Regions from separate parts of the Microlunatus sp. YIM B11417 genome, predicted to be linked through region 2. Evidence: riboswitches for the same ligand, from Rfam matches in the RefSeq annotation. Region 2 holds a riboswitch; the other holds the start of a gene.
The links. Region 2 has a riboswitch for S-adenosylmethionine ahead of AC6CCG_RS20045 (cysteine dioxygenase). Riboswitches for the same ligand answer to the same signal wherever they lie in the genome.

Region 1 (3,200 bases), on a different contig from region 2:
CGTCACCGACGTAGACGTTGACGAAGCGGCGCAACTCGCCGGCCTCGTCGACGACGCGTTCCTTGATCCCGGGGTGGGCCGACTCCAGCGAGTCGAGCACCTCGGCCAGGGTCGCGCCGTCGGCGGTGACCTCCTTGGCGCCGCCGGTGTAGGTCCGGAGGATGGTCGGGATGCGTACCGATGCCGTCATGGACGCTCATCCTTCCAGAAATCTTCGAACGCCTCATAACGCGGCGGGATGGTGGTCTTCGGGCCGACCTTGTCGGCGACCGCGTCCAGCGTCTTCAGCCCGTCGCCGGAGTTGATCACGACGGTCTCGGCCTCCGGGTCCAGGACGCCGTCGGCGATCAGCTTCGCGGTCACGCCGACGGTCACGCCGCCCGCGGTCTCGGCGAAGATCCCCTCGGTCCGGGCCAGCCGCTGGATGTTGGCGACCACGGTCTCGTCGTCGACGTCGGCGATCACGCCGCCGGTGCGGCGCACGGTGTCCAGCACGTACGGGCCGTCGGCCGGGTTGCCGATCGCGAGCGACTTGGCGATCGTGTCCGGCTTCACCGGGCGGACCACGTCGTGGCCGGCCCGGTAGGCCTGCGCGATCGGCGAGCAGCCGGTGGCCTGGGCCCCGAAGATCTTGTACGGCTTCTCGTCGACCAGCCCGAGCTTGATCAACTCCTGCAGGCCCTTGTCGATCTTGGTCAGCTGGGAACCGGAGGCGACCGGGATGACGATCTGGTCCGGGATCCGCCAGCCCAGCTGCTCGACGATCTCGTACGCCAGCGTCTTGGAACCCTCGGCGTAGTAGGGCCGCACGTTGACGTTGACGAACGCCCAGCCCTCCTCTTCGCCGGCGATCTCGCTGGCCAGCTTGTTCACGTCGTCGTAGGTGCCCTCGATCGCGATCAAGGTCGTGTCGTAGACGGCCGAGGCCAGGATCTTCTGCCGCTCCAGGTTCTCCGGGACCAGCACGACGGACCGGATGCCGGCCCGGGCGGCGGCCGCGGCGACCGCGTTCGCCAGGTTGCCGGTGGACGGGCAGGCCAGCACCTTCAGGCCCAGTTCGCGCGCCGCGGACAGGGCGACCGCGACCACCCGGTCCTTGAACGAGTGGGTCGGGTTGCCGGAGTCGTCCTTCACCCAGAGCTGCCGCAGACCAAGATCATCGGCGAGGTTGCGCGCGTCGACCAGCCGGGTGAAGCCGGGGTCGGTGGACCGGAAGGTGGCGATGTCGGCCGGGACCGGCAGCAGCGGCGCGTACCGCCAGATGCTCTTCGGGCCGGCCTCGAGGTCGGCCCGGGTCACGGCCGGGAACTCGTACCCGACCTCGAGCGGGCCGAAGCACTCCACGCAGGCATAGAACGGGCCCAGCGGGCCGGTGGCGCCACAGGCCCGGCAGATCAGATGGGTGGCGTTGCCGAAAGCTCCGGGTCGACAGCCGGCGGGTGCTTCGGTGGCGGTAGCCGTGGTCACGCGATCACGTCCTTCGTCATCTTTCTCGGTCGACTGTCGCCGAGTCGGAAGTGGCACCGTGTCCGTCGGTCGGCCGGTTGCCGGGGAGTCTCAGGGCCGAATCCCTCATCCCCTCTTGATGAGTGCCCCGTATGAAGGAGCGATTGTCAGCGTAAGGTCCGAGACGGAGGAATCCCGAATCCTTTCTCGGATCGCAAGACCAGTGCCCACATGGTGGACCAGGCGGCGGAGCGGAGGGCCGATGGAGCTGCGATATCAGCTGCGCCGGATCGGCAACGCGATCAATCTGTCCACGCCGTTCGGGCTTTTGGCGGCCCGCATCGGCGGTGCCCGGGTGACCTCGGGCCCGCGCGGGCTGCTGCTGGCGGAGGGGTACCGGCTCGGCTTCCCGTACGCGGCGGCCTTCACGGTCGGCAACGTCGTCATCGCGCGGGAGAGCTGGGACGAGCAGTTGCGCCGCAACCCGCGGCTGCTCGAGCACGAGGAGGGCCACACCTGGCAGTGGCTCTACTGCCTCGGCCTGCCGTTCCTGCTCGCGTACTCGGCCTGTCTGGGCTGGTCGATGCTCTGCACCGGCGACCGCGCCCTCGGCAACTTCTTCGAGCGGCAGGCCGGCCTGGAGAGCGGCGGGTACGTCAGTCCGCCAGCAACCACCTGACCAGCTCGAGCGAGCCCGCCCAGGGCTGTCCGTCCTCGTCCATCACCCAGGCCATGGTCTGCGCGATGGTCCAGCCCTTGGCGCGGTCGCGGTCCAGGCCGAGGTCGCCGCAGAGCCGGTCCAGCCGTCCCACCGCCTCGGCCCGGGAGAAGCCGAGTTCGCCGGAGCGGACGATCGGCGCGACCGCGAACTCGCGCTCGCCGAGCAGCGGTTTCGGGTCGATCAGCAGCCACGGCTCCCGTTCCGCAGCCAGCACGTTGTCGCCGTGCAGGTCCTGGTTCACCAGCACCTGCTCCCCCTGGCTGCCGGGCAGCCAGGCGAGCAACTCCAGGGCGGCGTCGAGCAGGCGGCGGTCGTAGGCGCGGCCGGACTCCTGCCACTCCCGCGGCAGGTCGTCGAGCCAGAGCCGGGACTCCTCGGCCAGGGTGTCGAACGGTCCGTCGGCCGTGATCCAGAGCCGCGGCAGCAGCTCGATCAGGACGTCGAGCGCCACCGTCGGACCGGCGGCGGCCAGCGTTGTTCCGGGCTCGCAGCGCTCCAGCAGCATGGCCCAACCGGTGTCGTCGCGGTCCAGCAGGCGAATCGCGCCGTTGCCGTTCCAGGCGGCCAGTGCATCGGGCTCGTACCGGGCCTCGCGGTGGGGTTTCGAGATCTTCAGGACCGCGGGCGTGCCGTCGGCCCTGGTCACGGAGCGGACCTCGCCCGCCGAACCGCCGGGCAGGCGTGGGCCGAGGGTCAGTTGCCAGAGGTCGGCCAGTTCGGCCGCGTACGCACTCAACGGGCCCGCCCTCCGGCAAGCTCAGCGAGGAGTCAAGCGTCGATGTTGAGGTCGATGCCGAGCCGGCGGGCCGAGCGCTCGCGCTGGCGGTTGGCCCGCAGCCGGCGCAGCCGCTTCACCAGCAGCGGATCGTGGGCCAGGGCCTCCGGACGGTCGATCAGAGCGTTCAGCACCTGGTAGTAGCGGGTCGCGGACAGGCCGAAGCGTTCCCGGATCGCCTGCTCCTTGGCGCCGGCAAATTTCCACCACTGGCGCTCGAAGGCCAGGATGTCGGAATCGCGTTCGCTCAACGTCTCC
Region 2 (3,200 bases):
ACCTGGCGAACATCGACGAGCGGCTCCGGCCGGCGAGTGGAGTGGCCGATCAGCTGGCCAATCTCGGTCTGACCTTCTTCGTCTTCAGCCGGTCGTTCCCCTTGTTCGCCGCCCTGCTCGGGTACGGCCTCGTGTTGATCATCGAAAGCCGGCGGCGGCGCGGCGAGCCGGACGCCGTGATCCGGTCCCGGATCCGCCGGCGCGGCCGTTGGATGGTGATCTTCGGCCTCGGGATGGCGCTGCTGGTCACGCCGGTGGAGATCCTCGCCCCGTACGGGGTGATCACGATCCTGCTGGCCGGCGTCCTGGTCCGCGACGACCGGGCGTTGCGCCGGGTGATCATCGTGCTGGCCGGGGTCGCCGTGATCACCTCGGTCCTGCTCGGCTTCGCGCTCTCGGCGGGTCCCACCGAAGGCGCTCCGGCGATGGCGCTCGGGCACCTCGGCTACGCCCCGGCCGACCTGGCCCACCGGCTGACCAGCTGGGTGTTCGGGGCGATCATCAACGTCACGCTGTTCCCGATCGCGCTGGCCGTCCTGGTCGGTGCCTGGGCCGCCCGCCACCGGCTGCTCGAGGAGCCGGAGCGCAACCTCGGCCTGCTGCGCCGGATCGTCGCGATCGGGCTGCCGGTCTCGCTGCTCGGCGCGGTGCCGCTGGCCCTGATCGGGACCGGGACGCTGGGGCCCGAGCACGGCTGGTGGGCCCAGGCGCTCCATGTGACGTCCGGTCTCGCCGGCGGCTTCGCGTACGCCGCGATCTTCGGGCTGATCGGACGGCGCGTCCCGGCCACCGCCCGGTGGACCCGGCCGTTGACCGCGATCGGGCAGCGCTCGCTGACCTGCTACATCGTCATGGAGACGACGCTGATCCTGGTGTCGTCGACCGCGTTCCTCGGCTTCGGCGCCCGGGTCGGCCCGGCCGGCGCGATGCTGATCGGCCTGACCGCCTGGCTGGTCGCGGCCCTCGTGGCCAATCTGCTGCGGGCCGCGGACCGGCCCGGTCCGGCGGAGTGGTTGCTCCGCCGGCTGGTCAACCGGCCCGGCCGGGTCGCCGAGCCGGCGAGCTCGGGTGGGTGATCAGGCGGGCGAAGCGGCCGGCCGGAGTGCCCGGATCGCAGACCAGCATCTCCGACCACTGCCGCCAGATCGCCTCCAGCCAGCCGCGGTAGCCGCCGCTGACCCAGGTCACGTTGCCGCGGCCGCGCCGGTGCAGCACCTCGGCCAGCCGGTCCGACCGGTCGCCGGCACCGCAGACCAGGATCACGGTCGTCTCGTCGGACAGGTCCAGCTCGGCCACCTGGTCGGCGCCGAGCAGCAGCGCCCCGGGCAGCTCACCGGTCCGTCGGCGTTCGGCCGGGGAGCGGAGATCGATCACGGTGGCGCCGGCGTCCCAGGCGTGCCGGGCCTCGGCCGGAGTCAGCGCCGGCAGCCGCGGCGCGATCCGGACCGGTGGCGCGGTGAGCGTCGTGCCGTGCACGCCGACATCGAGAGTCGTGCCGTGCACGCCGACATCGAGAACCGTACCGGCGGGGGAGAGGTTCACCGCGGCGCCCCGATCAGGCGGACGTCGACCGAGTCGAGCAGATCGCCGTAGCGCGCGTACCGCCTGGCCTCGACCAGCGTCGGCGGGTAGAGATGCAGGCTGATCGCGGGATCGGACGAGCTGTTCACCAGCCGGTGGATGTGGAACGGGCCGAACTCCGTCGGCCGCCCGGCCTCGTGCACGATCGGCTCGGGGTCGATCTGGGCCGGCCGGGTCGGGTCGTCCCAGGCCAGGTGCTCCAGCAGGGTGCCCTGCAGGACCAGGATGACACCGCTGCCGGCGCCGTGGTCGTGCCAGTCGGTCGACTGGCCGGGCAGCCAGGTCTGCAGCCAGGCCTCGTAGTCGGGCGCCGAGTGGAGATGGGTACGGAAGCGGCTGTCCGGGTCGAAGGTGACCGCGGAGTGCCAGAGCCGCGGCGTGGCCGCGATGATCCTGGCGTGCTGGACCAGGTGAGGGTTCGGGGAATCGAAATCGGACATGATCATCCTCGGGGCAGGGCCGAGCCTCGTGTCGCCGTACGGCGAGCCGGGCAGGGCGGGGTTGTCGAAGGGACGCGGTCAGCGCATTCGACAACAGACGGCGCTTGCCGTCCGAGCAAGATCAACATGGAGCCGGGAACGGAACGCCGCCGCGGGGTCCCGCCAGAGCGGTTCCGCTGTTCCCTTCGTCATCATCGTGCCTCCGCATGTTCTGGAAGTGGCTTGTCCGACGCTCTGCCGGACCAGGTCCTCACCCGGAGCACCCCACCCGCTTCCGCGAGGGTTGCCGGTCAGCGAGCCGGGGCTTGGCGCTGACACTCATGACCTGCCTCGATGATCCACGACGACCGGCGCCTGATTCAACCGAGTTCCACTGTGTCCCACATCACGGACGGTGGTCCAGGTTGGAAAAATCGCTCAGGTGTTCGATACTGACGGGATGGCAGGCGTCAGGGACTCGTTCTGGTGGGAGAAGCTCTCGCCGGAGGAGCAGCAACAGGTCGAGAACGAGGAGTGGCCGCCGGGGGAGACCGCACGTTTCCTGGCCGACCACACCCGGATCGAGGTGGAGGCACGGGTGGTCTGGGCCCGCGACGGGGAGGAGTGGGTCCGCGGCCATGTCACCCGCTGGGTCCGGCCCGTGGTCCTGGTCGAGCTGCACGATCGGCGACGAGCTCGGGTCTGGCTGCCGGCCGGTGACGTCCGCCGGGTGATCGCTCCGGGGTCCGATCGGGACCCGCCGCCGACGGCGGGGCCAGTGGTCTAATCGGGATGTTTGTCGCCGTGCTGGGCCGGTTCCAACAATGAGGTTTCCACCGACTGTAGGGGAGTCAGCCGATGAAGCCGTTCCCGTTGTTCGCTGCCCTGGTGCTCGCCGTCGCCTGTGTCGCGACCGCGCTCACCGCGCCCGCGGCCCAATCGGCCGCGAAGCCTTTACTGTGGGCCGCGCGCGCGTCCACGCACGTCTTTCCGGACTCGTTGCCGGACGACACCGGCGGCGCTCCGGCGCTCGCCCTCGACTCGGCCCGGAACGAGTTCGAGGCCGGCCAGGTCGTCGTCCGCTGGGACCGCGAGTTCACGATCAAGAAGGTCTCGTTCGGTTCGCTGACCTCCGGTCGGCACTCGATCGCCGGGTCGAACCTGTCGTACAACTTCGTCAAGTTCACCTCGCTGAACCAC

Region 1: another riboswitch for S-adenosylmethionine. It lies ahead of thrC (threonine synthase); the one in region 2 lies ahead of AC6CCG_RS20045 (cysteine dioxygenase).

What each region holds. Positions count from the first base shown of each region.
Region 1 is NZ_JCAMPJ010000001.1:475,048-478,247, reverse strand. It holds gene AC6CCG_RS02320 (ubiquitin-like small modifier protein 1) at 1-190, opposite strand, end outside; gene thrC (threonine synthase) at 187-1,467, opposite strand; SAM riboswitch class I at 1,481-1,592, opposite strand; gene AC6CCG_RS02310 (hypothetical protein) at 1,709-2,125, shown strand; gene AC6CCG_RS02305 (aminoglycoside phosphotransferase family protein) at 2,103-2,903, opposite strand; gene AC6CCG_RS02300 (DUF3263 domain-containing protein) at 2,936-3,200, opposite strand, start outside.
Region 2 is NZ_JCAMPJ010000004.1:102,735-105,934, reverse strand. It holds gene AC6CCG_RS20055 (DUF418 domain-containing protein) at 1-1,076, shown strand, start outside; gene AC6CCG_RS20050 (rhodanese-like domain-containing protein) at 1,030-1,542, opposite strand; gene AC6CCG_RS20045 (cysteine dioxygenase) at 1,539-2,021, opposite strand; SAM riboswitch class IV at 2,235-2,347, opposite strand; gene AC6CCG_RS20040 (hypothetical protein) at 2,461-2,787, shown strand; gene AC6CCG_RS20035 (glycoside hydrolase domain-containing protein) at 2,859-3,200, shown strand, end outside.